DNA from 2 places in the Alteromonas sp. ABV2_168 genome. Region 2 is predicted to be linked to the other one. Evidence: predicted binding sites of a transcription regulator. Region 2 holds the regulator's gene; the other holds the start of a gene.

Region 1 (15,540 bases), on a different contig from region 2:
AACAGCAGGGCGAGATTTTGTAATAAGGGGCTGTGGAGCAGGGCGTCCATGCTTAACACTATGCTCAGGCCAGACGGGCAATCATTCCCATAACCAGTTCAGCAGAGTGCTTCGCTGCGGTTTCCAGATATGCCTCGAAGGACACTGATGATGTCTTGCCGGCGATATCAGACAAAGAACGGATCACCAGAAACGGTGTTTCCAGCATAAAACAGGTTTGTCCGATGGCTGCGCCTTCCATTTCACAGGCCTTCATTGCCGGAAAAGTGTCTTTAATTTTCTGTGCCGCTTCATCTGAACCGACAAAGGAATCGCCGGTACAAATCATGCCAGTGGTGTTCTGGATATGGGTGATGTCCTGTGCCGCGGCGGTAGCAGCTTCAACAAGCCGGGGATCGCAGTCGTATTGTGGCGGCATACCGGCACATTGCCCAAGTTCATAACCAAAATGGGTAATATCCACATCGTGATATTTCACTGCACTGCCGACGACCACATCACCGATATTCAGCGCCGGATCGAAGCCGCCGGCTGAACCGGTATTAACAACATAATCAGGCGTGTATTGCTCGATAAGTGCTGTTGTGGCAAGGGCTGAAGCAACTTTACCAATACCGCATTTTACCAGCACGACTTCAGCGCCATGCAGGGTGCCGGTGTAAAAGGTCAGATGTTTCCACTGTCGGGTTTCACAATCTGTCAGAGTTGCCTGTAACAGTGCAATTTCCTGATCCATTGCGCCAAGAATACCGATTTTCATAAATATGTTCCGTCGATGTACCGCCCGGCGAACTGGGTGTGCGCGGGTCCGTTAAGTCATGATTGTTAATGGTAATATGAAAGTGAAGAAACTGACAGAAATTAGGGGAAAATGGGTCGGTACCTTGGGGAGAATACCGACCCGGAGAGTAAAAGGTAAATTAAGCAGCCGCTGCCCGGCTTGAACGCACCGGACGTGTCGGGCGTTTATTCGGTGCAGGGTTAAGCGTCGGCGCCTGTGCAATACGTTGCTGTTTGCGGCGGTAAGGCACCAGCTTGCTTTCGATACATTCGCGGATCTCTTCAGTGGTATAACCGGTTTTCACCTTAATGCGCACATGAGGCAATCCTGCTGCATCCAGCGCGCCGCTGACAAAAAAGTCGCGCTGGGATTTGTATTTGTTCTTGCCATCGTTATAAACAAGGTCGATAGCCATAACAGGCGTCATGTCGTCGCGGTCACACAACACGTAATCCAGTTGCCTTGACGACGCCCGTGACATGGCGCTGGAGCCCTGCTTTTTACTGGCTTTTGCTCTTACTGCCAGTACATCGCTCAGGCGAACCCTGCAAACGATGCGGAATTCACGGCCCACTGCCTGCTCAATCAGTTTCAGAAAATTATGTTCTACCGGTGTGAACAGCTGAGGTTTACTGCGAAAAGGAAAGCTTACACCGCTGTCCGACAATTTCATGGCGCCCAGAGCCACCACAATCAGTAACATCATTAAAATTATAGCCAGTTCCATATTGATCCCCGCGAAAGCAAAATCACATACGTCAAAAAAGTGACGTTTTGTGTCGTGAATTAGTCAACAAGCTGGATTTTGCAAAGGGAGTGCCAGACCGCTAGAAATTCGCAAAGTCGGGAGATCGTCCGGCACCAGATAGCAGGGAGGAGGCTGACAGGTCTCAGTTGGCCTTAACAATCATCATATCTACCTGAGAACCTTCGTGATCAGGGGAAATGATGACCCGCACACTGTCGTTCGCAGCAGTGAGTAACGTTCTGCCCTGTACTGTTGCTGCGACCTGCATACCGGGATACTGCGCCGTGTAGTAGTCGATGAGTGTTTGCTGTGGTGTCGCGGAATAAAACACCAGTGTCGCAGGCAATCCGCTGTCGAAAACCTGACATTGCTTTGCGTCATCCGGCATGGTCAGCGTGTGAAAGTCTGCCGGACAGGCTGATGTGTCAGGGGCTGCTGCCACAGATAAAGAAGCCGTACACAGCAAAGTCGCTGCAATCATACTGCACGTCTTTTTGTTCATTTTTACTCTCCCTTCATTAAGCGGAATGGATGCTTAACAGATGAGTAAAACTATAGGCAAGAACCCCTGAAGCGGCAATAAAGCATAGGTATACCGGCACGCACTCAAGTATCGGCGGCTGATCTTCAAAAACGAAAAAAGCCACGGAATTTTCATCCCGTGGCTTTTGTTTTTTGCTTTGAGCCGTATTACACGCCGAGGTAATCCATGATGCCGTCAGCCGCTTTACGGCCTTCGTCAATGGCGGTTACCACCAGATCGCTGCCCCGAACCATATCGCCACCGGCGAAGATTTTCGGGTTAGCAGTCTGATAAGCGTACTTACCACCGGCAGGGGCGATAACACGACCTTTTTCATCCAGGATAATACCGTAGTCAGCAAACCAGCTGGCAGGGCTTGGCTGGAAACCGAAGGCGATGATAACCGCATCAGCTTCAAGCACGTGCTCTGAACCTTCCACCTCAACAGGACGACGACGACCGTTGATGTCCGGCGGACCCATTTCAGTTTTAACCAGTTTAACACCGGCTGCAGTGCCTTCACCGGTCAGCGCGATATCCAGCGGTTGTACATTGAAGACGAATTCCACACCTTCTTCTTTCGCGTTCTGTACTTCCTTGCGTGAACCGGGCATGCTTTCTTCATCACGACGATAAGCACAAATTACGCGTTTTGCGCCCTGACGGATAGACGTACGTACGCAGTCCATAGTGGTATCACCACCACCCAGCACAACAACGGTTTTGTCTTTCATGTCGACAAAATCAGCAGGATCTTTTTCCAGCCCCATTACGCGGTTAGTATTCGCAATCAGGAACGGCAGGGCATCGAAAACGCCTTCAACGTGCTCATTGTCGAATCCGCCTTGCATGGACTTGTACGTACCCATACCGAGGAACACTGAATCGTATTCATCAAGCAGCGCCTGGAAGTCGATATCTTTACCGATTTCAGTATTGAGTCTGAACTCCACACCCATTTCGGTAAAAATTTCACGACGACGTTTAATCACGTCTTTTTCCAGCTTGAACGAAGGAATACCGAAGGTTAACAGGCCGCCGATTTCTTCGTACTTGTCGAAAACAACCGGCTTCACACCGTTACGTACCAGAATGTCTGCACAAGCAAGACCTGCAGGACCGGCACCAACGATAGCGACTTTCTTGTCTGTCCAGACTACGTCAGACATATCCGGACGCCAGCCCATTTCGAAGGCGGTGTCGGTGATGTATTTTTCAATACTACCGATAGTTACGGCACCGAACTCATCATTCAGCGTACAGGCACCTTCACATAAACGGTCCTGCGGACACACGCGGCCGCAGACTTCCGGCAAGCTGTTCGTTTTATGAGAAAGTTCTGCCGCTTCAATAATACGACCTTCATTCGCAAGGCTCAGCCACTGCGGAATGTAGTTGTGAACCGGACACTTCCACTCGCAATAAGGGTTACCGCAGTCCAGGCAGCGGTCTGCCTGGCCTTCGGTTTGAGATTGCGTTAACGGTTGATAAATTTCAGCGAACTCACCCTTACGCACCATGATAGGTTTTTTCGGCGGGTCAATCCGTTCAACGTCAACAAATTGGTATACATTTTTAGCCATTACTTCACCTACCTCTCTTATTGCGCCTGGATCCGCAGCTCGTCACTCGAACGGCTGATGTGGCCCAACAGGTTTTTAACGTCACTGGTTTTCGGCTTAATTAACTTAAAGCGTTTTACCGACTCAGCAAAGTTCGTCAGCAATGACAATGAGTGTTCACTGCCTGTTTCTTCATAGTGCTGGTTAATCAGACCTCGTAAGTGCTCTGACAGAATGGCCTTGTCGCCAATATCCATGATTTCAACCAGTTCAGGGTTAACGCGGTTATCAAGGTCACCGTTTTCGTCGTACAGGTAAGCGAAGCCACCTGTCATACCGGCACCAAAGTTAACGCCAACCGGGCCCAGTACAGCAACAATACCACCGGTCATGTATTCACAACCGTTATCACCGATACCTTCAACCACGGCGGTTACGCCTGAGTTACGCACACCGAAACGTTCACCGGCACGGCCGGCAGCAAACAGTTTACCGCCGGTAGCACCGTACAGACAGGTGTTACCCATGATGGCACTGTTATGTGCATCGAAACTGATGTTCTTCGGCGGGTAGATAACCAGCTTACCGCCAGTCATACCTTTACCCACGTAATCGTTGGCATCACCTTCAATACGCATGTGCAGACCACCTGCGTTCCATACGCCGAAGCTCTGGCCCGCAGTACCGGTAAACTGTATTTCAACCGGCACATCTTCCATATCATGGTTTCCGTGATGTTTGGCGATTTCACCAGACAACATGGCACCCACTGAACGGTCAGTGTTGCGGATTGGGTAGCTTAAACGGATACCTTTGCCTTCACGCACAGCGTTACGGGCATCGTCCAGAATCTTCGCATTCAGCTCACCTTTATCCAACGGCTGGTTGGTGGTTTCTGAACAGAACAGACGGGTATGCTCGCCTTCAACCGGTGTTGCCAGCAGTGGTGACAGATCCAGTTTGTTTTGTTTCGCTGAAATGCCGTCGATAACTTTCAACAGATCAGTGCGGCCTACCAGTTCATCAAACTTACGTACGCCTATTGCGGCCATAATTTCCCGCACTTCCTGAGCAATGAACTTAAAGTAGTTCATTACCATCTCAGGCAAGCCGATGAAGTGTTCTTCACGCAGCTTTTGATCCTGAGTTGCAACACCTGTCGCACAGTTGTTCAGGTGACAAATTCGCAAGTATTTACAGCCTAACGCCACCATCGGGCCAGTACCGAAACCGAAGCTTTCAGCACCCATACAGGCTGCTTTGATAACGTCCAGACCGGTTTTCAGACCACCGTCGGTTTGTACACGTACTTTGTGACGCAGACCGTTTTCAATCAGTGCCTGTTGTGTTTCCGCCAGACCCAGCTCGAAGGGGCTGCCGGCGTACTTAACAGACGTCAGCGGGCTTGCACCTGTACCACCGTCGTAACCGGAAATGGTAATTAGGTCAGCATACGCTTTCGCTACACCGGTAGCGATAGTGCCTACGCCCGGCTCTGATACCAGTTTCACTGAAATCAGGGCGTTAGGGTTAACCTGCTTAAGGTCAAAAATAAGCTGAGCCAAATCTTCGATAGAGTAAATATCGTGATGAGGTGGTGGTGAAATCAGGGTTACACCAGGTACAGAGAAACGCAGTTGCGCAATGTACTTGTTAACCTTGTCACCCGGCAACTGACCACCTTCGCCCGGTTTTGCACCCTGTGCCACTTTGATCTGGATAACATTTGCGTTAACCAGATAGTGCGGGGTTACACCGAAGCGGCCGGAAGCCACCTGCTTAATTTTAGAGTTCTTTTCTGTACCGAAGCGGGAAGGGTGTTCGCCACCTTCACCAGAGTTCGACTGGCCACCTAAGCGGTTCATTGCAATGGCAAGCGCTTCGTGGGCTTCAGGGCTCAATGCACCGATAGACATCGCTGCGGTATCGAAACGGGGGAACAGTTTTTCCGCCCCTTCGACTTCGCTGATATCAATGGCTTCATTTGGCGAATTCAGTTTCAGCAAGTCACGGAAGTGCGCTGGTGCGCGCTCATTGACGTGTTTTGCATAAACCTGATAATCGCTGTATTCACCAGAAACCACTGCGGTTTGCAGTGATTTCACTACATCCGGGTTGTAGGCGTGATACTCGCCGCCGTGAACATATTTCAGCAGACCACCGTGAGACAGAGGCTTACGCTTCAGCCAGGCAATGCGGTTAAGGTTAATCGCATCCTGTTCGAAATCTTCAAAGCCGGCACCCTGAATACGTGAAGGTACGCCGTTAAAGCAAAGGTTAACCACATCTTTGTTGATACCGATGGCTTCAAACAGCTTGGAGCAGCGGTAGCTGGCCACGGTGCTGATACCCATCTTTGACATGATTTTATACAGGCCTTTATTGATACCTTTACGGTAATTCAATACTGCGTCTGTGACAGAGCAGGTCAGCTCGCCTTTTTCGCACAGTTGCTCAATGGTTTCATAGGCAAGGAACGGATAAACAGCCGTTGCACCCAGGCCAATGAGTACAGCAAAGTGATGCGGGTCACGGGCTGAAGCAGTTTCAACCACAACGTTTGCGTCGCAACGCAGTGCTTTTTCAACCAGACGACGATGCACCGCACCGGTCGCCATAGCGGCAGGAATGGTCAGTCTGTCTTTCTTGATGTTGCGGTCTGACAGAATAACGAATGCAGCACGCTTCTGTTTAACCAGATATTCCACTTCGTTACAGATACGTTCGATGGCCTTACGCAAGCCCTCTTCCTGCTTATATTGCAGGTCAACTTTCTCTGAATAGTAGTTATCAGGGTTAAATTCACGCAGCTGTTTCAAGTCGGTGTAAACCAGTACCGGAGATGAAAACAGTACGCGGTCAGCATAACCTGACGTTTCGCTGAATACGTTCTGCTCGCGGCCGATACACGTAGCCAGTGACATTACGTGATTTTCACGTAACGGGTCGATTGGCGGGTTTGTTACCTGGGCAAACTGCTGACGGAAGTAATCGTAAACAGTGCGGGATTTGGAAGATAATACGGCCATTGGCGTATCATCACCCATTGAACCTACAGCTTCCTGACCATCTTTCGCCAGAACCTTCACCACTTGCTGAATTTCTTCGTAGCTGTAGTTGAACAGCTTGTGGTAAACCTCAATGGTGTCGTCATCGAGGACGCGCTTACCTAATTCAGAAGAATCCATCTGCTCAATTGGCGTCAGGTGACGGATGTGTTTTTCCAGCCACTCTTTGTACGGGTGACGGTCTTTCAGCTCTGCGTCGATTTCATTGGAACGCCAGATCTTACCGTTGTAGGTATCAACGGCGAGCATTTCGCCCGGACCAACGCGGCCTTTTTCTACCACGTCAGCTTCGCTGTAATCCCAGATACCTACTTCTGAAGCCAGTGTGATGAAACCATTTTTGGTGATCACGTAGCGGGCAGGGCGCAGACCATTACGGTCAAGGTTACAGGCAACGTGGCGACCGTTTGTCAGTACGATACCGGCAGGACCGTCCCATGGTTCCATGTGCATTGAGTTAAACTCGTAGAATGCACGCAGGCTTTCGTCCATGGTCTTGTTATTTTGATACGCTGGTGGCACAAGCAGACGCATTGCACGGAATAAGTCCATGCCGCCCGCCAGGAATAATTCCAGCATGTTATCCAGAGAAGATGAGTCAGAACCTGTTGTATTTACATAAGGTGCAGCATCTTTCAGATCCGGAATCAAAGGCGTCGAGAACTTACCGGTACGGGCCATCGCCCAGTCACGGTTACCTTTGATCGTGTTAATTTCGCCATTGTGCGCGAGAAAACGGAAAGGCTGCGCAAGAGGCCATTTAGGTAATGTGTTGGTAGAGAAGCGCTGGTGGAATACACAAATCGCACTTTTCAGACGTTCGTCAGCCAAATCTGCATAGAAGGCAGGCAGATCTTTCGGCATCACCAGGCCTTTATAGATGGTGACTAAGCCGGATAAACAGGCTACATAGAAGTCTTTGTCTTTTTCCAGACGTTTCTCGGCACGGCGGCGAACCATAAACAAACGACGTTCTACGTCGCGTTTACGCCAGCCCGCAGGAGCATTCACAAAAACCTGCTCAATCTGCGGTACACCGGTCAGAGCCAGTTCACCTAATACATCGTGGTTTACCGGCACTTTGCGCCAGCCCACAACATTCAGTGTTTCTTTTTCCAGCTCTTCGTTAAGAATGTCTCTGGCAGCTTGTGCCAGTGTGTCGTCCTGACTCAAAAAAATCATGCCTACGGCATATTTCTTACTCAGCTTCCAGCCGTTCTCGTCGGCGATAGCCTGAAAAAAGGCATCCGGTTTTTGCAGTAGCAATCCGCAGCCGTCACCGGTTTTACCGTCGGCAGCAATACCGCCACGGTGCTGCATTCTGTCCAGGCCCTGGATTGCAGTCGTTACCAGTTTATGGCTGGCTTCCCCGTGAGTGTGGGCAATAAGACCAAAGCCACAGTTATCCCGGGAATCATTGGGATTATATAAACTCATCTTAAAAACTCCTTCAACCTTCGACTGGACAAGGCATGTGTTGGATCGTGTTCCGCGCAGGACACGCATCGCAACATTAGTGTAGACGTCTATTTACGAGCCAGTTTTCACCATACTCTAAGCGCCTTTTTATGTCGTTAATTATTATTAGTAGGACGCCAGTCGTTAACCGCATTTTTATGCACTATTGCCTAGCGGGCCGTACAAAATACATACATTGGCATATAAAATCAAATGATAAAAATGTGAAGACCTTATGTATTTTGAATAAGTTACATAAAGTCATTTTAAATCAACATCTTAATTTTAAATCGCCGCTGATTGGATTTTGAGCTGAACGCTCATTTTTTTATCAAATTAGTATGTTTATACTAAAGTTCAAAAAAGAATAAGAGGTTAATTGTGAATAATCATTCATAAAAAATGTTTATTTATATGGAAATGCAGGGTGTGGCTGAATGAATATCACTTTTACGGCAACCTGTCAGAACCCGCCAAGCCCGACCAGATAAAATCTAATATACCTCTGTGCCGGAGCATTAGCAAAGTCACCGGGCGTATCCATATAAATGAAGGGAATTATCGCTATGACGAATTTTGCCCGTCAGTGAATATGTCAGGATAGTCACCGCAGTGTCACAAATTAGTATAACGTGCAGGCAGATTTGTGGGTTTTCCAACGCGACCGTGTTATAAGTGCTGTAAGTTTAGTTATTTAGAAATTGCAGTACGTTCGTTATGCATCAAGATTCTCCAAATGATTCGTGGGCGATAAAATTTGCGCAGTTTATAAAGCGCTTTGGCACACTGAAACTAAGTTTGCTGTTTGTTGTTGTTACGCTGGTTTTCACCCTTGGCGGTTCATACGTCATCCGGGTGACCATGGGCAATGAGGTTCAACCTGACGATTTTATTATCGCTGTTGTGCTTACCATGATGTCAGCCCCCTGGGTGCTTTACTTCTTAAGTGAACTGGTTAAACAACTGGAAACTTCCCGCACTAATTTAAAAGAAGTGGTCAGCCAACTGGAACGTTTGCGTGAGGAAGATGTATTCCTTAACCGCGAACTGCAAAGCAATATCCGCCAGCTTAACCATGAGATGGAACAGCGCCGTAAAGCGCAGGACGACCGTGAAGCGGTGTTTAAAGATCTTGAAAAAGAGATTGAAGAGAAATCTTTTTCAGAACAGCAGGCACGACACTTATCTACCTTGCTGCGCTCTATCATTGATGCCTCACCGGATCTGATTTACTACCGTAATGAAGAAGGGCGTTTTGCCGGCTGTAACCGTATTGCGGAAATGCTCACCGGCAAATCCGAAGCTGAGCTGGTTGGTCTGACCTTACATGATGTGTTTGAAGAAGAACTGGCCCGCCAGATTGTTGCCTCTGATCATGAAGTGCTGGAAACCAATGCCAGCATGACCGAAGAGTTGTGGCTGCGCTTTGCTGACGGAAAACGCCGTTACTTCGAAATGAAGCGGGTACCGTTTTTTGATAACGAAGGCACACGTTTAGGTTTGCTGGCTTTTGGCCGGGATATGACAGAGCGCAAACAGGCCGAGAATGCCGCTGCGAAAGCCAGTACCGATAAAACTCGTTTCATTGCTACGATTTCTCACGAATTGCGAACGCCACTGAACGGCATTGTGGGTTTAAGCCGTATGCTGCGCGACACGGATTTGAGTGAAGAGCAGTTCAACTGGGTCAGTACTATTTATGCCAGCGCAATTACACTGGGCAATATATTCAACGACATCATCGATCTGGATAAGCTGGACCGGGATAAACTTGAGCTCAGCCTGAAAACGGTATCGCTGCGTGATTTCACCCAGGAGTTGTCCAGCATTATCCGTCTGTTAGCGGCAGACAAATCGCTGGAGCTGGTAACCGATATTCAGGAGCCGTTACCGCAACTGGTGGAGGTTGACGGTACCCGTCTGCGTCAGATCCTGTGGAACATTCTGTTTAATGCCGTGAAGTTTACGCAGAAAGGGAATGTGAAACTGAGTGTGTCGGCAACCCCGGCAAAAGACGATATGACGGTGGTGACCTACGTGGTAGAAGATACCGGTGTGGGGATCCCTGACAGCGAAATTGAGAAAATCTTCGCCATGTATTATCAGGTAGACCATCCGGATCATCAGTCTGCAACAGGTACCGGTATTGGTCTGGCAATCTGTAAGCAAATGGTCGACTTGATGAACGGCGATATCCGCGTGACGTCTGAAGTCGGCAAGGGCACACGCTTTGAAATTGAGCTGCCGTTACAGATTTCTAACCGTCCTATGCAGGTTTCTAAACTGCTGGTGACCGATCTTAACATTCTGCTGGTGGAAGACATTGAGCTGAATGTGATGGTGGCAAAAGCGCTGCTTGAAAAATTAGGTCAGACAGTCGATGTGGCCATGACCGGTCAGGAAGCGATCGATAAAGCCCGGGAAAATCACTACGACCTTATCCTGCTGGATATACAGTTGCCGGATATGACAGGGTTTGACGTGGCCAACACGCTGCGCGATGAAGATTTGGTTATGGGCACGCCGATGGTGGCATTAACGGCTAACGTGATTAAAAAGCGTGAAGAGTACCTGCAAAACGGTATGGATGACGTTATCGCCAAACCCATCAAGAAGAGCCGTGTGATTGAAGTGTTCAACAGTTTGTTTGCTGAACCGGCCGCACCGCTGCATACTGAAGTGGAAAACAAGCCTAAGAAAACTGACAACAGCAAAGCGCTGTCCAATATTCTGGATATTGAATTGCTGCAAATGCTGGTGGATACCATCGGTGAAGATATGGTCCGTGCCAGCGTAAAAGTGTTCCAGGATAAAATGCCGGAATACATGGAAATTCTGCAGTTAAGCCTGAGTGCTGACGAAAAGTCCGAAGTGTGTTCCCAGGCCCATAAAATAAAAGGTGCCGCCGGCTCTGTCGGTCTTGCCCGTGTGCAACGCATTGCCAATCAGATCCAGCAGGGGGATCACCCTGCATGGTGGCAAAATGTGCATGACTGGGTTGAGGAGCTTCAGATGGCAGTTGCTCACGACATGAAAGCACTGCAAGAGTGGCTTAACTCACAAATGATTGAGGACTGATACAAAGCATGACCACGGAAGGTGAAGCCTTTTCAAATACGGTTGTCTCTGCAGACCAGCTGCCGTCTCTGGACACGCTGGTTTATGAGCCTTTGTCGCCGCGTTACAGAACACTGAATCTTGCTATCGCGGCGGCAATCTTCATCACCCTTCTGGTGGTCGTAAACTTCATCCGCTTTCAGCCTTTTGTCACATTGCCGGAAGGACTGTTATTTGCCTGGCCATTCGTGACGGCGGGTCTTATAGCCTTATGGGGGCTGCTGAGTGTTTATCACTGGCTTGCTGATCCGTTGTTGCAATTCTCACTCAGAGAGCAGGATTTATCTGTTCACAAGGGGTTGATATTCCGCAGCATCACCAGCCAGCCGGTACTTCGCATACAGCATATTGAGCTCAAGCGCGGACCGCTGGAAAGGCTGGCCGGGCTGGCAACTTTGCAGGTTTTTTCTGCCGGAGGGGCAGGGCATACCTTTGAAATACCGGGCCTTCCCGTGGCTCAGGCACAGAAAATCCGCCAGTTCATTCTTGATCACAAGGATGTGGGAGCGCGCTGATGCGGTCACAACAGGAAGCCGCTGTCTCCACCGGCGTTAACTGGCGCAGACTGGCACCGGTTGCGGTGATCTATTTCATTGTCTCCAATGTCCTCAGTTTTATCCGCCAGTTTATTGTGGTGCTTTCTGTACTTGCCTGGTCTGCCAGCAGCTTTGACTATCAGCAGTCGTTCTGGTTTATACCCGTCATGGTGGCTATCTTTCTGGCAACGATTGTAAGTGGAGTAGTGAGTTACTGGTTTTATCAGTACCGCATCCGCAACGAACACATTGAAATACGTAGCGGACTGTTCAGGCGTCGTAATCTTAATCTGCCGTTCTGGCGCATTCAGAATGTAAAAATTGAACAACCGTTTTACTTTCGCTTTACCCATTACACCGTGGTGGTGCTGGATACAGCAGGTTCATCCGGAGAGGAAGCGAAAATTGTTGCTGTAGAACGGGATTATGCGCAGCAGCTCCGTCAGGCGGTGTTGATCTCCGGCAGACAGCATCAGGCCGGGACCACAGAGGACAACAAGCCAGAGGCAGTTGACACCGCGACGTCACCGCTAGCGGATGATGAGAAGGTGATTAACCGCCGCAGCCTTTCCGATCTCATCATTCACGGACTGACCAATAACCGTGTGTGGATCCTGCTTGGTGCACTGGCGCCTTTTTATGACGAGATTTCCGGTTTTATTTACGATTTTGTGGATGATCTCGGATTATCCATGGATGCACTGTTCGCTGACGAGCAAGTACTCTGGTGGCAGGTCGGTTTGTATGTCATTTCCACCATGCTGCTGATCCTCAGTGTGATGGCCATGGTGTCGGTAGCCGGCTCGGTGATCACGTATTATAACTACACGCTCACCCGCACATCGGACCGGTATATCCGTCGTTCAGGACTGTTCAGTTTGCAGGAAGTCAGTATGCGTGAGTCCCGTATACAGATGATTTCCGTCAGACAGGACTGGCTGGATTATCTGCTTAAGCGAGCTAATTTCTTTTTTGAGCAGAATAAGACCGGTGACAAACAGGAGCAGGAATTACATGCGACTCACAAGATGCTGGTGCCGTCCGTCACACTTGCTGAGGCGCAGGCTCTGGCTACAGATGCAATGCCGGATAACAAGGTGCATCACACCGGCTATAGCAGGATCAGCACCCGCTTTATCAGTCGCTGGATCCTGACACTGGCACTGCCTGCCTGTGCGCTGGTGTCGGCCATGGGCTATGCCCGTGAAGGCTGGCACATTTTCCTTGTCACCATTCCGGCTTTTATGCTCGCCTGTGCAAGTATTTATTTGCGCTGGCGGCGATGGGGATTCGCCTGCGATGATACTTACTGTTATATCAGAAAAGGTATGGCAGGGATTGACCGCTACAGTTTTACACTCTTTAAGGTTCAGCAGGTGGCACTGACTCAAAGTGTGCTGATGCAGCGAAGAGGGCTGGCCAACGTGCATTTTATTCTGGCCAGCGGCAGTATCACCATACCATATATTCCTTATGCGGTTGCCACAGAGCTGGCTGACAAAGCGCTGTGGCACGCCGAATCAGGCCGCCGCTCCTGGATGTAGCAACAGCCCTATTTCGTTTCCTCTTTCTCTGCTTGCTCTGCTTTCCACGCTTTAAAATCTTCATAACGTTGTTCGTAACGCAGCACTTTGCTGTGTGGATCGGCAACAACGGTATCTTTCGGTAGCGCCGGTACACGACGGGTTTTCACCATATCGATAGTTGTCACTTTTCCGTCGATACTGACGTCGAGAGGCATAGGAAAAGGTAAGCCATTTTCAGTTTTCCACGTAAAGGTGACGCCGTTGTCGTCGCGGGTAGTGTTTTTCCGTTTAACCACACCGAAGTGATGGTGAAACGGGTATCTAAATCCACAGAAAGATGTGTTTGCGGGCTGTCTGAGTTAAGCGTGAGTGTGGTATCACCAAATAACACTTCGTTCGTAAAGTCGAAGGAAAAATTGAGTCTGGCGTGGCTAACCGACAATCCCTTTTGATACGGGGCGATCTCACCGCCGCTTTTTAACGTGTACGGTGTTGATTCAGTATTGTTGTGAGAAGAGGACGTTGCAGCACAACCACTCAGCAGAGCGGCTGTCATTGCAATAGCAAGGGCATGTTTTTTCATTGTTCTTGTCCGGGTATCTGTGTGGTTTCCATTCTTCACAGATATCCCGAAAGGTACAAACAGAACAAGACAAATGTTGTGTAATACAAGTTATATACAGGAAATCAATAGGTTACCAGGTGATGTGCTGTTCAGACTGGCTAACTCACCTGATGCAATGCAACCGGAGAGGCAGGCTGGTTAACCAACCATCGTTCTACCATTTGTATTAATGCGCTACTGGCTTGCGGAAATAGTGGTAAATGCCGGGCAAGCCACTGGCTAAACCCGGGCAACATGCCGGATTCAAACTCGGTAACCGTTTGTGCCAGCACAAACACGTCAGCGAGTGCCATAGTTTGTAAAAGGGCAGGAGCGGCCTGAATCGCCGGGAAATTCGTTTGTGCCAGGGTTTCGGGCGCGCCGCTGTCCGGCAAATTGAAACTGCGCATGGCAGATACCATGTCAGCAACCTTCTGACCAAAACACATCTCAACTTCATCACTGTCTGCGTAGTCGTCCTGCATGGAGCGTGTCAGCCAGGCCGCAGCCAGCATTTCCCGGTTGTGGGGAAGCTTACTTAACAGTACCGCCAGTTCCCGCGGGTGGTGGATAAACGTTGCGCCATTGTGGCGGCGTAAATGACCGGCTAATGCATACTTGCGTGCGGTAAACAGTGCAGCTGATGATACGTAATCATCTTCAACGAGTAATGCCTGCATAAGGACCTCTTACCTTCAATGTGTTATTGACAGCGGACGCTCTGAACGGCGTCCTTTGAAGTCCTTATTACAAATAGTGTGCCTGTTTTTTCGCCGGTTTTTTGGCACCGTTTTTTTCACCCGGTTTTCAGGGCGTCAGAACATCAGCGGGAACCCGCACCCATCCTTCCATCAGCACCCTTGCGCTGCGGCTCATTATCACTTTCTTCACTTGCCACTGGCCGTGATGATATTCAGCCTGTGCGCCGACTTTCAGTGTGCCGGAGGGGTGGCCGAATACCACCTGACTGCGTTCCCCGCCACCGGCTGCTTCATTCACCAGTGTGCCGGGAATACAGGCGGCAGTAGCAATGGACACTGCAGCAGTACCCATCATGGCATGATGTAGCTTACCCATGGATAAGGCCCGGACATTCAGGTCAATATCCTGCTTCGCTATGTGCTTCCCGCTGGATGCAGTGTAATCTGCAGGTGGGCTGACAAACGCGACTTTCGGCGTGTGCTGGCGCGTGGCCGCTTCATCAATATGACCGATGAGGCCCATTTTCATTGCGCCGTGAGCCCGGATAGTTTCAAACATTGCCAGCGCTTTTTCATCACTGTTGATGGCATCCTGTAACTCTGTGCCGCTGTAGCCGCAACTTTCAGCATCAATGAAAATTGTCGGAATACCGGCATTGATCATCGTTGCTCTGAGCCTGCCAACACCCGGGACGTCGATATCATCGACCACATTACCGGTGGGAAACATCGCGCCATCATCATCCGCCGGGTCCACAAAAGCGATTTCTACTTCTGCCGCCGGAAAGGTAACGCCATCCAGTTCGAAATCACCGGTTTCCTGTACCTCACCATTGGTCACGGGCACCTTTGCAATAATGCTTTTGCCGATATTCACCTGCCAGATTTTCACGGTGACGATACCATTGTGTGGTAT
Region 2 (15,540 bases):
ACACTAACGTAACTATGTTCTTTGAACGTCGTTCAGGCCGTCCTTTCTCCTGGACTCTGGGCGCGTACAACGATGTTGGTCTGGGTGATCAGTATACCTTCGCTGGTTCAGATACCTATCTGCCTTATGTACCAACAGGTGCAGATGATCCTGCTGTAGATTGGGCGAACAGTTCTCTGACTTACGAAGAAGTAATGGCATTTGCTGAAGCTGCCGGTATTGCCGGTGCTGCGGGTGGTTATCCTGATAAGTATACTTCTACTCAGCCTTGGGTAACGACAATGGACCTGTCTATTTCTCAGGAAATCCCGGGCTTTGTTGAAGGTCATAAAGGTAAGTTTTACCTGAACATCGACAACTTTGCTAACCTGCTGAACGATGAGTGGGGTCAAACTTATGACCTGTCATATCCGCAGAACCTGCTGTATGACTACGACATCAACGAAAATGGTCAGTACGTTTACGATGAAGCGTATGGCGGTACTAACCTGAGCAACTTCGACTCGTTTGATTCTATTGAGTCAACCTGGCGAATCAAGGTAGGCGTGAAGTACATCTTCTGATAAGAGATGACTAACGGATTATAATAATAATAACCTGACGACAGTCCATTCAGAGCCAGCTTTCTTCCGGATAGCTGGCTTTTTTCTTTATGTTTTTTTCCTCCGCAATATACCTCTTCGATACAAAATCTCTCTTGTAATAAATATGACACAAAATATTGCTTCACTAGGACCGTTTTATGTCAGTAAACCGTAAATTTCTGCTGGATAGCGCAAATAATGTCCAGTAATATTAAACGGGGTCGGCGCATGAAATGCCAAAATTTTCCGGCAAACTGGCTACGTATTTTTTCATTTGTACGGAACCGGCTGGGAAGAGCCATAGATTTGCGTCGAAAACGACAGAAAAAGCATTTTAGTAAAAAAGGATTTTAATCGTTGTCTTGGCAGTTTCAGACCAGTTGGTCTGATTGGCCTATACGCTGTACAGGAACCAACACGGCAAGCTGTTTTTGTCATAAAAGTGTCATCCTGTGTGGGTACTCAGGTCTTAACCGCTCAGCACGATATGCCTGCAGGCATCCTGAATGCGGATAAATTAAAATACTCAAGGGAAAACACACATGAACACACCCGTTAAACTCACGCGCATTGCGCTTGCAGTGGCATTGTCCGTTGGTCTTACCGCTGCAGCCGTTGCACAAGAGACATCGTCATCGATAAAAGGTAGCATTGTTGGTCCTATGGGGAACCCTGCACCTGATACGGTTATCACCCTGAAGCACATCCCAACAGGTGCTGTGAAAACCATCTCTACTAACTCTGCAGGTCAGTTCTCACTGAGTGGTCTGCGTGTTGGTGGTCCATATGAAATTACTGTAGATTCTGATACCTTCAATGACACTAAAGTGTCTGACATCTACCTGACTTTGGGTGAACCACTTAACTTTAATTACCAGCTGGAAGAATCCAGTAACATTGAAGTTATTCAAATCACCGCTTCTCAGCTGGGTGCTGCTGCATTCGGTAAAATGGGACCGTCAGCGAGCTTCGATCTTGAGTCGATGAAAAGTGCGCCGGCTATTAACCGTAACATCACGGATATCATTCGTATTGACCCAAGGGTTTACGTTGACGAAACCCGTGGTGACTCGAACCCTGTTCAGTGTGTGGGTAAATCTAACCGCTTCAACAGCCTGACTGTTGACGGTGTAAAAATGAATGACTCCTTTGGTTTAGGCTCAAACGGTTATCCGACTATCCGTATGCCTTTCTCTTATGACGCATTAAGTCAGGTTACCGTAGAAATTGCACCTTTTGATGTAATCTACTCTGGCTTTACAGGTTGTAATATCAATGCCGTTACGAAGACCGGTACCAACGAAATCCACGGTGGCGCTTTCTACGATTACGGTTCTGATTCTCTGCAAGGTGACTCACTGGAAGGTGATTCTATTGCTTCTCCAAGCTACAGCGATAAGCGTTACGGCTTTAATGTAGGCTTTCCGCTGCTTAAAGATACTGTGTTCGGTTTCGTTTCATATGAAAAGTATGAAGGTTCAAGCATCTTTACCCGTGGCGCAATTGGTTCCGGTGCCATTAATGAAGTTGGCCTGCGTCAGGAAGATCTGGATGAAATCGTCCGTATTTCTAACGAGCTGTACCAGTATGACCCGGGCCCGGTGCCTACCAGCATTCCTGAAGAAGATGAAAAGCTGCTTGTTCGTCTTGACTGGAACATCAATGATGCACACCGTTTAAGCTATACCTACAACTATAACGACGGTAACTTCTTTGCTGAGTCCGATGGTGATCTGGATGAATTTGAACTGCAAAACCACCTGTACGAAGTAGGGACTGAATTACAATCTCACGTACTGTCATTGTACTCTGACTGGAGCGACAAATTCTCTACCGAAATCCGTTACTCTTACCTTGATGTTGATAACCGTCAGAACTCTCTGGAAAACCAGACCGGTGCTGTTGGTGGTATGAACTTCGGTGAAATGCAGATTTACGTTGAGAACCCGGATACCGGTGAAGAAGTTACTGTGTATATCGGTGGTGACGACAGCCGTCAGGCTAACGATTTGAACTACGATGTGACGGGTCTTATTCTTCGTGGTTATTACGCTCTGGATAATGGTCATGACCTGACATTCGGTTACGAGCGCGAAGCCCTCGATGTATTTAACGTGTTCGTTCAGCACACTGAAACAGAAATGCGTTTCTACGGCGGCATTGAAGCATTTGAAGCGGGTTTACCGGGTGCGATTTACTACAACAACGCACCATCCGGCGATCCTAACGATGCAGCTGCGGTTTGGAGCTATGAAATTAACGCACTGTATCTGGAAGACGAGTTTGCCTTTAACGATGACCTGACTCTGACAGTCGGTTTACGTTATGACTGGTACACCACAGATTCAGCGCCGGAAGAAAATGCAGAATTCGTAGAAAGCTACGGTTTCTCTAACAGCGGAACGCTGGATGGCGAAGGTCTGCTGCAGCCACGTATCGGCTTTAATTATTACCTGAACGACAGCACTGAACTACGTGGTGGCTTGGGTCTGTTCTCTGGTGGTAACCCTAACGTTTGGTTATCTAACAACTTCTCAAACAACAACGTATTGCAGTTTGGTGCCCGTGGCCGGGACTACGGTTACACAGACGGCTCACGCTCACTGTTTGACGCAGACGTGGTGTATCTTGGCGTAGAAGACGGTGTACCAGCCGGTCCCGGTTACGGTATCCCATCTGAAATGTTCAATGCCGTTGCTGCAGGTACCGGAGCGAATAACGAAATCAACTATCTTGACCCTGATTTCGAAATTCCGTCAGAGCTTAAAATGGCACTGGGCGTGACTCACCAGACCGAAGACAACTATATCCTTCAGGCCGACCTGTTAGTGTCCCGCACACAAAACCAGGCAATTGTTTTGCGTGGCGATCTGGACCAGGTTGGTACTACAGATGATGGTTATGCCATTTACGAAAGCAACCGTGTTGGTTCTTTTGTACTGACTAACTCTGATGTTGAGTCTACCTCTTACACAGTATCTTTCGGTGTAATGAAGCAGTACGAAAACGGCATCAACCTGGCCGGTGGTTATGCGTATAACCATGCTGAAGACGTTCAGCCTATGACCAGTTCTGTGGCGTTCTCTAACTATCAGTACCGTGCATTTACCTCGCCGAATGAGCAGGTTTCTTCGCTGTCTGATTACAACATTGAACACCGTTTCACGCTGAATGTGAGCTATGACATCGAACTGATTGATGGTTACCCTACAACTCTGGGCGCCTTCGGTCTTATTCAGTCTGGCAAGCCGTACAGCTACACGCTGTCCCGAAACGACTCCAACGGCGTATTCGGCTTTACACCATACCTGGATAGTAACAACGTGCTGCCAGTTGGCGGAGAGCGTAACGGCGAAGACGGTTCATGGTGGAACAAGATTGACCTGCGTTTAACTCAGCAACTGCCGGGTTTCACAGATGGTCACAGTGCCAGTGCATTTATCGTATTTGATAACTTCACTAACTTCCTGAATGACGACTGGGGTGTCGCTGAGCGTGTGCTTTTCAACACTGTTGAAGTCGGTGCCTCAGAACCTGAAGCCCGTATGGGTGATGCGTCTCTGTGGGAAGTACGTGTAGGTGTAAACTACAACTTCTAATCTGACGACAGGTAGCTCAGCTTCTTAACTCAGAAAAAAGCATATAAACCGCCGTTTTTACGGCGGTTTTTTTTAGCTTAAAGAAAAACTACCTCAGCATTTACCCTCCGGCAGTTTCAGCACTGCCATCATCAACATCACCCAGACCTCCGCCCATCACCCGGTAAAGGGTAATGCGGTTGCTTAAGTCAATTAACTGTGTAGAAATCAGCGACTGTTGTGCACTGTACAGGGTTCGTTGTGAGGTGAGGGCATCCTGAAAACTGTTCACGCCATTTTCATAGCGGGCCAGTGACAGGCGGTAACTGTCTGATGCGACATCGACTAAATCCTGCTGCGCGCCAAGCTGACGGGCAATGGTGCCCCGTCTTGCCAGTGCATCTGCCACGTCAGAAAATGCGGTTTGGATGCTGTATTCATAAGCGGCAACCATTTTGTCCCGATTGGCCTTCGCGTAATCAAGTTGCGCATCGTTGGCGCCACCAGTGAATATTGGCACCGATACTGAAGGGATAAGACTCCAGATTGTGGACGCGCCACCGCTAAAAATGTCTGCCAGCACATTACTGGCCAGGCCGCCGGTCGCGGTTAGCGTAACAGACGGGAAGTAGTTTGCCCTGGCGGCACCAATATCTGCATTGGCGGATTTAAGGTTATGCTCAGCGGCAAGTATATCCGGTCTGTTGAGTAAAATGTCGGACGTCAGCCCTGCCGGGATCACGCTAATGAAATCATCGCTCTCCGGCAGACCATCAGGTAACCATTGCTTATCTATGCCACTGCCTGCGAGTAACATGAGCGCATTAATATCCTGTGCGACCTGCGTGGTGTAGCTGGCAATATCTGCCATTGCAGTGTGGTAGGTGGTTTGCGCATCCAGCACATCCACTTTTGAGTCGACGCCCAGCTCATTACGGCGGCGGGTGATCTCCATGGCTTTCTGTGCGTTTTGTGCGGTTTCTTCCGCCAGTTTCAGCAAGCTCTGATCCGACGCCAGCGTCAGCCAGGCATTGGCGGTTTCGGCAATAAGCGTGATCTTTGCCGCTCTGGCTGTTTCCACAGAATAAAGCAAGCTTTGCTTATCAGCTTCGGTTGCGCTCTGATTCTTGCCGAACAAATCAATTTCGTATCCGCTTAGGCCGGCATCAGCTTCATAGCTGGTGCTAACGGAGCCGTCTGACGATTTCGCCCGCGTACCGGTTACACTCGCATTCAACGTAGGAAACAATTCAGCCCGCTGAATGCGGTAGGTGGCTCTTGCTGCCTCTACATCTGCAAGGGTTTGTCGTAAATCGCGGTTGTTATCCAGTGCCGTCTGAATCACTTTCTGCATTCTGCTGTCGGTAATAAACGACTGCCAGGGAAGCTGCAAAATGGCGTCAGCATTCTGCAGCGACGTTTGTTCAACATTCGTTGAATCAGTGTAAGCCTCGCCTGCCGGCCACTCAGAGGGCACCGGTGATGCAGGGCGCTCATAATCCGGCGCCAGGGTTGCGCAGCCGCTCAGCGACAGGGCGACAACGACGGCGCACAGAGATATCTTGCTAAAATGACGTGTAGGTTGCATTGATTACTCCTTATCCGCAGCAGTGTCATAAACGGGCTTTCTGGCCGGAAACGCAGTTCTTACCAGTACGAAAAACATGGGAATGAAGAATATGGCCAGCAAAGTCGCGGTTAGCGTACCGCCCAAGATACCTGTTCCGATGGATATCCGGCTGTTTGCTCCTGCACCCGATGCGATAACAAGGGGGAAAATACCAAAGACAAAGGTAAGCGAGGTCATAATGATCGGGCGCAGACGTTGTGCTGCTGCCTGAATGGCGGCATCCACGGCGCTTTGCCCTTTTTCATAAGCGGCTTCGGCAAACTCAACAATCAGGATGGCATTTTTAGCGGATAACCCGATGGTGGTCAGCAGCGCAACCTGAAAGTAAACATCGTTTTCAAGGCCACGGAAAGTGGCTGCCAGTGCTGCACCAATTAATCCTAGCGGAATAACCAGCATTACCGAGAATGGAATAGACCAGCTTTCGTAAAGTGCTGCCAGTGCCAGAAAGACTACCAGAATAGAAATGGCGTACAGGTAGACAGATTGCCCGCCGGACAGATTTTCCTGATAGGACAATCCGGACCAGGCATAGGTCACCTTGCCGTTACCCACTTCATCTGCAAGGCGCTCCATTTCCGCCATCGCTTCGCCGGAACTGACGCCCGACGCTGCGTTGCCTTGAATCTCATAGGAAGCCAGGCCGTTAAAGCGGCTTAAGGTTTGCGGCATCTGCGACCAGGAAACACTGGAAAAGGCACTGAATGGTGTCATGGTGGTGTTGCCGTCACTGTCAGTACCACGCACGTGCCACTGGCGCAAATCTTCCGGTTTGGCGCTGTAGTTACTGTCGCCCTCAATGTAGACTTTTTTCACCCGGCCGCGGTCAAGAAAATCGTTCACATAAGAACCGGCCCAGGCCGAAGATAAGGTGTCGGCCACATCTGACAAACTTAACCCCATGGCAACCGCTTTCTCGTTATCAATATCGATATCCAGTTGCGGGGTTTCACTTAGCGTACCTTCACGCACACCACTCAGCAGCGGATTGGTGCGGGCTTGTTGTAAAAAAGCATTCTTTATTTCTGTCAGTTCGTCACGGGTTGTGCCCGCTGCTGCCTGCAACTCAAAGGTAAAGCCGTTACTTTGACCGAGACCCTGAATCACCGGCGGCAGCATAGCTATAACACTGCCATCGCGGAGCTCGCTCATCTTCATCATCAGGCGACCGGCAATGTCTGATGCCGATTCACCGTCGCCGGTTCTTTCGTCCCAGTCTTTCAGTGACAGGAAGCCCATACCTGCGTTCTGGCCGCTACCGGAAAAGCTGAAGCCTGAAACTGTAAAGAAGTGATCAACCAGATCCGATTCCTCTTCCTGAATATAAGTCTGAATTTCATCGGCAATGGCGGTGGTACGGGTAATCGATGCACCGGCAGGTAAGTTAAACATCACCATTACATCACCCTGATCTTCTTCTGGCAAAAAGCTGGAAGGGAGTTTCACCATCATCAGGCCCATCACCGCAATAATTACCACATAACCGGCCAGCCAGAATTTAGGGCGCTTAATCGCCGATACCGCACGCAGGTTATATTTGTCGGCAAACTTATCGAACATACGGTTAAACCAGCCGAAAAAGCCCCCTGTCTGACGGCTTGCGCCGGTATCTTTTAGCAGTGATGCACACAGCATTGGGGTTAGCGTTAACGCTACAAATACCGATAACAGCATGGACGAAATCACGGTTACCGAAAACTGACGGTAGATAACGCCGGTTGAACCACTGAAAAAAGCCATAGGCAGGAACACGGCGCAGATCACAATGGATGTACCGATAAGGGCAGAGGTGATCTCTTTCATAGATTGGATCGTGGCATCCCGGGGCGACATCTTTTCCTCTGACATCAACCGTTCCACGTTTTCAATCACTACGATGGAGTCATCTACCAGTAAGCCGATGGACAGCACCAGGCCAAACATGGTCAGGGTATTAATGGAGTAGCCCATTGCGGCCATGATGCCGAATGTACCCAAAAGCACCACGGGCACGGAAATGGTCGGGATAATTGTTGCCCGCCAGTTTTGCAGGAACAACCACATGATCAATACCACCAGAACAATGGCGATGATCAGGGTTTCCACGACTTCCAGAATTGATAACTTGATAAACGGGGTAGCGTCTTTCGGAAACGCCATTTTGTAGTTGTCCGGGAAATTCTTTTCCAGATCACTCAATACCGCTTTAACCCGTTCTGATGTATCCAGCGCATTGGCACCGGGAGCCAGCATAATGGCAATACCGGATGCAGGATGACCGTCGAGACGGGGAACAGCTGTGTACGATTCACTGCCCATTTCAACACGGGCAACCTGAGATAACCGTACATCGGTGCCCTGGCGGTCAGACTTCACAATGATGTTTTTAAAATCGGAAACACTCTGCAGCATGGACTGAGCCGTTACGGTAGCATTCAGCTCCTGCGTATCGGGAGAGGGCATGTCACCGATTTTACCGGCGGGTACCTGCACGTTCTGGGCGCTCAGGGCAGAGGTAATATCTGAGGGCATCAGTTCGTATGCCGCCAGCTTTGCCGGGTCGAGCCATATGCGCATGGCATACTGGGAACCGAATACGTTGATATCACCCACACCTTCAGTACGGGCAATGGTGTCCTGCATATTTGAGGCGATATAATCCGAGATATCGAACTCAGAGTCCTCGTCGGTTTCGTCGTAAACAGCAGCAATAAGCAGCATATCGCTTTGCGATTTGGTTACCGTCACCCCTTCAGATTGCACGGCAGAAGGCAAGCGGGAGTTCACCTGTTGCACTTTATTCTGAACCTGTACCTGCGCGTAATCGGCATCCGTTCCCTGCTCAAATGTCAGCGAGATACTGGCACTGCCGCTGGATGAGCTGGAGGAAGAAAAATATAATAGTCCGTCAAGACCAGTAAGCTGCTGTTCCAGTACCTGCGTGACGCTGTTCTCCACGGTTTGGGCGTCTGCACCGGAATAGTTGGCACTGATGCTCACAGTAGGCGGCGCAATATCAGGGTATTGGGCAATGGGTAAAGAGAGTATGGAAGCGGTTCCCGCCAGCATAATAATAATGGCGACAACCCAGGAGAATACGGGCTTATCTATGAAGAATCGGGCGAACATTACTCATTTCCTTCCTGATTTTTTGCTTTCGGCGCTGCCACTCTGCCATCTTCGTTCAGCGTGACTTCAGTAACGGTGATGTCTGCGCCGTCCTGTAAACCGTCGATGCCTTCCACTATCACTTTTTCACCGGCCTTGATGCCGGACTCAGTCAGCCATTTATTACCGGTGGCTTCCTGTAAGGTCAGCGACCTTTTCACTGCTTTACTCCCTGAAGCTACCCAGGCGAAAGCATTGCCTTTATTGTCAAACTGCACGGCTTGCTGGGGTACAAGAATCGCGTTTTCGTCTACCGCTATGGTGACTTTGGTGCGGATAAACATGCCAGGCATGAGAATGCCGTCCGGATTGGGAAAAGTCGCCCGTAAGGTAATAGAGCCGGTGGCTTCATCAACAGCTACTTCATGCATAGTGAAGGAGCCGGTTTCATCATATTCAGTATTGTTTTCCAGCATGGCGATAACATCACTTGAGCCGGATGTTACGCCCTCACGCTGCATCATGGCACGGCGCTCAAGCACACCTTCGCTGGTTTCTGTCATATCTATATAAATCGGGTCGAGTTTGCGAATGGTGGTTAACGCCGTGTCCTGGCCCTGAGTAAGCAATGCGCCTTCGGTCACATTAGAAATACCGGTACGGCCACTGATGGGTGCAGTAATGCGGGTGAAAGCAAGATTAACGTTGGCAGAGTCCAGTGCCGCCTGCGCTTTCGCCAGTGAGGCCTGAGCAACCAGATAGTCTGCATGGGCGTTATCGGCATCTTGTTGGGAAATGCCTTCTATCTTTAATAAGTTCTGGTAGCGCTCATCAATAAGCCGGGTTGACTCCACAGACGCTTTGGCGCTCACCAAGTCTGCTTTGGCTTCGTTTACGCTGGCGCGATAGGTTGAATCGTCAATCTGATAGAGTAGTTGCCCTTTTTCTACAAAACTGCCTTCTTCAAACAAACGCTGTTCGAGCACGCCGCCGACCTGTGGCCTAATCTGAGCGGTTTGTTGTGCAACAACACGGCCTTGCAGCGTGCGGGTAATCGGGAACGTTTGTGTGGCTATGGTAATTGCACTAACGGCGGTGGCGCGGGGCGCAGAGCTTTGATTTTGTGTTGTGTCACTGCAGGCTGAAAGGGTAAGCAGGCTGGTGAGAACACAGAGGGTGGTGGCGATCTTCATGGCGATTCCTTGTTTAATCCGGAGCTGACGGCACTAAGCGCTTTCCCGTCAGTTTGCTGAAGCAGAGTGTATCGACAAGGAGGGTTAAGGCAGGGTTAACGCGGTTTTATGAGAAGGCAGATTAGCGAAAAAGCGGGACGAATTTACTCATTCACCGGCGTTTTTGCCGTGAATGAACGCGCCATTTACAAAGGGGGTACAATGCTGAAGGAATAAAAAAAGCACCTGAAAAGGTGCTTTGTGCAATAGCAACTGTGTCAGACGTTTTCGAACAGGTTCTCTACGCGCTGACGAATTTCTTCGATACGGGTGACGTCAGCCGGGGCGATAAAAATCGTATCATCACCGGCAATGGTACCCAGCACGCCGTCTTTCTGACTCAGAGAGTCAAGCAATCTTGCGATAAGCTGTGCGGCACCGGGGCTGGTTCTTATGATTACCATCACATTATTGTGTACAATGTCGAGCACGAGCTGTTTAAGCGGACTTTTCGCCGTAGGCATGCCAAGTTCAGGTGGTAAACAGTAAACCATATCACCGCGGGCATTTCGCGTTCTTACCGCGCCGAATTTACTCAGCATACGGGACACTTTTGATTGGCTGATGTTATCAAAACCCTGTGATTTCAGTGCTTCAACGATTTCACCCTGAGACCCGAAGCTTTCTGCTTTCAGGATCTCTTTGAAGGCTTTGATCATCTTTTCTTGTTTTACGTTAGCCATATTTTCCTGTCGTATTTGGTGTTTAAGGGTACAAACCGCTATTATTGTGCCGTAGTCATCACATTTAAGCAATATTTATGCATATCCATTCAAATTATTGCATAATCTTGCGGCTTATACCCATTATGCATGCATAAGACCATTGGGTGATTGAGTTTTTTTACGCGTTGATTTACTGTGACGCTCCGTTTTTTTGACGAGTAACTATTCCATAGGAGAAATGGTATGAAAGTAGCCGTGTTAGGTGCTGCCGGTGGTATTGGTCAAGCGCTGTCATTGTTGTTGAAAACACAATTGCCAGCAGGTTCTGAATTAGCGTTATATGACGTTGCGCCAGTTGTTCCTGGTGTTGCTGTTGACCTGAGCCACATCCCCACCGCGGTGAAAGTTACCGGTCATGGTAAAGATGATCTGGCTGATGCGCTTACCGGTTGTGACGTTGTTCTTATTCCGGCCGGCGTTCCGCGTAAGCCTGGTATGGACCGTTCTGACCTGTTCAACATCAATGCCGGTATCGTTAAGAACCTGATTGAAGGTGTTGCTGATAACTGTCCTTCTGCTTGTGTTGGTATTATCACTAACCCTGTAAACACTACTGTTGCTATCGCTGCTGAAACGCTGAAAGCAAAAGGCGTTTACGACAAGAACAAGCTGTTCGGTGTTACTACTCTGGATGTGATCCGTGCTGAGACTTTCGTGTCTGAACTGAAAGGTCTGGACGTATCAAGCGTACATGTTCCTGTAATCGGTGGTCACTCCGGTACGACTATCCTGCCTCTGCTGAGCCAGGTTGAAGGTGTTTCTTTCACTGACGAAGAAGTAGCAAGCCTGACTACACGCATCCAGAATGCAGGTACAGAGGTTGTTGAAGCGAAAGCTGGCGGCGGTTCTGCGACGCTTTCTATGGGTCAGGCTGCAGCACGTTTCTGTCTGTCTCTGGTTGCTGCAATGCAAGGTGAAAACGTTGTTGAGTACACCTATGTACAAACTGACGACAGCGATGACGCGGCATTCTTCGCACACCCTGTACGTTTAGGTCCTAACGGCGTTGAAGAAATTCTGCCATACGGCGAGCTGAGCGCTTTCGAACAAAAGGCGAAAGACGACATGTTGGAAGGCCTGCGTGGCGACATCAAAATTGGTGTTGAATTCGTAAACGGCTAATCCCGTTTCAATAATGCATTGAAAACCGGCTTTCAAAAGCCGGTTTTTTTATGCCCTGATTTCAGGCACAGAATGAATTGTTTGAAAGTACAGGATGATTTAAGGATGACTGCGTTCCACAGCGATATCAGAGCGACTTAATACACATCCCTGTGATAACGGTGGCTGTCGGTTAACTGTTGCACCTGTTCCTCTCCGAGCATCCTGATTAATGTGTGGTGTACGCCTTCACCCATACCATCGTAGCTGCCACAAACGTATATCTGGCCGTCATTGTTTACCACATCACGCAGCGCATCTTCGCTTTGTTGCAGTGCTTGTTGCACATACATGGGATGGTCCGGACAACGTGAGAATACCCGTTTCACGTTAACATTGGCTGCGTTCAGCGCCTGTGCAGGAATAACTTCTGACAGGATGTCATCATGTTCCCGTGTGCGTTCACCGAATAGTACATAGACCGGTGCTGTATGTTGCTGTTCTGCTGCCTGCATCCACTGAGCACGAATACCTGCCAGTCCACTGCCGGCAGCTATCAGAAGTAGTGGTTTGTTGTTAAGTGTAAGGTGGCATGCGGGGTTTACATGCAACTTAGCTTTAACTGTGTTGTTAATCTTCAACTGCTGTGTCAGCCACCCTGAGGCCAGGCCCTGACTGCCGTCCTCTTTTATCGCCAGCCTTATAATCAATTTAATGATGTTACTTTCGCTGCTTACAGAGGCGATAGTATAGCTGCGGGCGATTTCCCCTGATGTATTCAAAGGCAGTACATCAAGAATATCACCGGCTTGCCATTGCTGAACATTGTGCCCGGCGTACAGATCGATTTCAAAAAGCGGGTGACGGGGACCACTGTTGAGTTGTCGCCGGCGGATAAGCGTGAAATCCTCATACGCGGGTACAGCCACATTTGCAGATGAGTATTGTGCCAGTGCGGCAGTCTCTTCACCTTTACTGTGATCAAGCTTAACCAGTGGTGCAACGGGGCTTGCACCCAATGCATTCAACCGCTTATCAATATGTTCGCCGAAAGCACAAAAATGCGGATACTTACTGTCTCCCAGCGCGACGACTTCATACTCGAGATGAGATAATTCAGTTTCGTTCCTGCGGGTGCGGTTCAGGGCTTTAAAAAATGAACGTCCGTTATCGGGCGGCTCACCATGACCGTAAGTGCTTACTACAAATAAAGCCCTTTTGAATTCTTTCAAACGCTCCGGTGTGATGGCTGATAATGGCATCAGCACACCGTGTTTAAATTCACTGTGGTTTGCAGCATATGCTTTTGCCAGTGCCTGTGCGGTACCTGTCTGGCTTGCCCAGGCAATCACAATGTTGCTTTCCTGAGTGTGCTGCCTCAGCAAGTTCTTCCCTTTGTTTTTCCAGAACAGATAGCCAACCCAGAGGGTGTAGGCCGCTACCATAAAAAGACCCGTCAGCAGACGTTCAAACTCGGTCACAACCAGAATACCTTAATGAATAAAAACCAGCATAATAAAAACAGGGATGAGGAAACCCAGTGCCGTTACCGGCCAGGTTGACGCTTTGTGCGGCGCCTGTTTAATCAGTAATTGCAGTCCGGTGACGGTGAAAATAATCACTACCACAGAAAAAATATCAATAAACCATTGCCACACTGTGCCGGTATTCCGGCCTTTATGTAAATCGTTAAAGTAAGCTATCCAGCCGCGATCTGAGCCTTCGTACACTAATTCACTCATTTCGGTATCCACCGACAACCAGTGATCCTGACCGGGACCGGGCCAGGAAACATACAGCTCAACACCATCCCATTCTCCTTCCTTATCTGACGGCGGCGTGATGCGCTGAGCGTCAGCCAGCCAATTTCTTAATGAAGCGGGCAGAGCGACAGAGCCTTCAGGCAACTCACTGATATCAGACAGCACATGATCCGGTAATTCCGCCTCAACATTTCTTACCTGCGGGGCGACTTCAATATCCGCCGCGTGATTAAGCGTGATACCGGTTATGGCGAACATGAACATGCCAATTATACAGATGGCGGCTGAGATCCAGTGCCATTGCCGGGCACTGCCAAGGGAAAATCGCATAGTGTTACTCTAATTCGGGAATACAGGCTTTGTAACATAATTCAAAGCAGGATAGGGATATGATAATGGGAATTATTATTTTTTGAAGTGAAGCCGGCCCGCATAGCAGGCCGGTTATCGTCATATCAGAGTAATTTGCTTATCAGAAAGTGTAAGTGATATAGGCACTTGCGCTTCGTCCCGGTTCAGAGAACCGCTGGTAACCGGTACCGCTGACACCTGAGAAGAAACCACCATTACCTGAGCGAAGATTGTCCACAACACCCCAGTTGTAGAACTCCTTATCTGTCAGGTTGTAGATAGCCGCTGTGAGTGTCAGGTTTTCTGTGATCGCATAGAAACCTGTGAGGTCAAACACGGTATAGCTTTGCGGGTAGAAGAAAGGGCCACTGCCGTTGTTCAGCGAGGTGAAACTCTTCTGATCAGACTCATCCATTCCGGCTGAATAAACCATGTGGGCTTTAATACCCCAGTTGCGCTCGTCTGAAAGGTAACCAACGCTCACCGTCGCAGAATCAGGTGCCAGCGTCTCAAGATCATCTCCTTTATCATAAAAGTCGAAATCACCCTCGCTGGCCGGCGTGTATTCAGACAGGTATTCACCGTCCAGGGCAGAATACGTCAGGCGACCGGTAATGTTGTCTGTGAATAAATAAAAGGCACTGAATTCAATCCCTTCAACTTTTATTTCACCGGAGTTCTGTGCCTGGGTATAGACGTCTTCTGTCAGTACTTCACTTGTACAGGTACCGGTGTAGTAACTGCAGGTCTCAATATTTACTTCAGCATCGTAAGGGGTAGAAAAGGTTTCGCTTTGGATGCGGTTTGTATAGTTTGTTCTGAACGCGCTCAGGCTGATAAAGCCTCGTTCGAACTGAGCCAGGTAGCTGATTTCATAGTTAACAGACTTTTCCGCATCCAGGTTCGGATTCGATATTTCGTCAATGTCCTGATAAACCGTGCCGGTAACTGTATCCGTAATTTCTTCGCCGGAGTTAGTACCAAAATAGAGTTCCTGCAGCGTCGGTGCTTTATAGCCCTGACTGATTTTTGCCTGAATTTCCTGACCGGGTATGAATTCATAGCTTAATCCTACTTCACCGATTAGAGCGTTAAATTGTGCATCGGAAACGCTCTGGCCCAGCGGATCGGAAAAACTGTCATTTAATTCCGGCTCATAGTCTGTTTTGTCGTAGCGTGCACCTACATACAGTTTTACTACTTCGTTCAGTGCCATGGTGTCGGCAGCATACACAGACAGGACATGTTTATCTGATGCAGGAACAAAGCCCTGATCCAGAATAGGGTAACCATCCAGTACCGGGTCGCTGGTGGTTTCACCATCGTAGCGGCGGTCATACATGATGTTTTCTACAGACACAGATTGATAATTCACACCATAAGCAAAGTCATGGTTGATATCTCCCTCAACCGACTTTTTAAGGTCGATTTTCAGACTGGTGGAATCCTGTTCAAAGCTGCGATCTTCCTGACGAAGGATCACGGCACC

The links. The regulator ArgR, encoded in region 2, controls arginine synthesis, uptake and breakdown. The targets are predictions, from matches to a motif close to ANTGAATANNTATTCANT.
Region 1: the regulator ArgR is predicted to act here: its motif matches at 8,288-8,305, upstream of gltB (glutamate synthase large subunit).

The regions. Positions count from the first base shown of each region.
Region 1 is NZ_JBSWYQ010000009.1:219,377-234,916, reverse strand. It holds gene ACXAH4_RS14775 (cobalamin biosynthesis protein CobD/CbiB) at 1-50, opposite strand, end outside; gene ACXAH4_RS14770 (5'-methylthioadenosine/adenosylhomocysteine nucleosidase) at 65-760, opposite strand; gene ACXAH4_RS14765 (DUF2726 domain-containing protein) at 921-1,508, opposite strand; gene ACXAH4_RS14760 (hypothetical protein) at 1,672-2,031, opposite strand; gene ACXAH4_RS14755 (FAD-dependent oxidoreductase) at 2,220-3,635, opposite strand; gene gltB (glutamate synthase large subunit) at 3,653-8,119, opposite strand; gene arcB (aerobic respiration two-component sensor histidine kinase ArcB) at 8,858-11,218, shown strand; gene ACXAH4_RS14740 (PH domain-containing protein) at 11,227-11,772, shown strand; gene ACXAH4_RS14735 (PH domain-containing protein) at 11,772-13,337, shown strand; gene ACXAH4_RS14730 (hypothetical protein) at 13,346-13,504, opposite strand; gene ACXAH4_RS14725 (hypothetical protein) at 13,501-13,902, opposite strand; gene ACXAH4_RS14720 (HD domain-containing protein) at 14,043-14,603, opposite strand; gene prpF (2-methylaconitate cis-trans isomerase PrpF) at 14,731-15,540, opposite strand, start outside.
Region 2 is NZ_JBSWYQ010000012.1:44,082-59,621, reverse strand. It holds gene ACXAH4_RS16965 (TonB-dependent receptor) at 1-563, shown strand, start outside; gene ACXAH4_RS16960 (TonB-dependent receptor) at 1,127-4,183, shown strand; gene ACXAH4_RS16955 (efflux transporter outer membrane subunit) at 4,284-5,750, opposite strand; gene ACXAH4_RS16950 (efflux RND transporter permease subunit) at 5,754-8,900, opposite strand; gene ACXAH4_RS16945 (efflux RND transporter periplasmic adaptor subunit) at 8,900-10,072, opposite strand; gene argR (transcriptional regulator ArgR) at 10,330-10,794, opposite strand; gene mdh (malate dehydrogenase) at 11,020-11,958, shown strand; gene ACXAH4_RS16930 (NADPH cytochrome P450 oxidoreductase family protein) at 12,096-13,418, opposite strand; gene ACXAH4_RS16925 (PepSY-associated TM helix domain-containing protein) at 13,431-14,030, opposite strand; gene ACXAH4_RS16920 (TonB-dependent hemoglobin/transferrin/lactoferrin family receptor) at 14,173-15,540, opposite strand, start outside.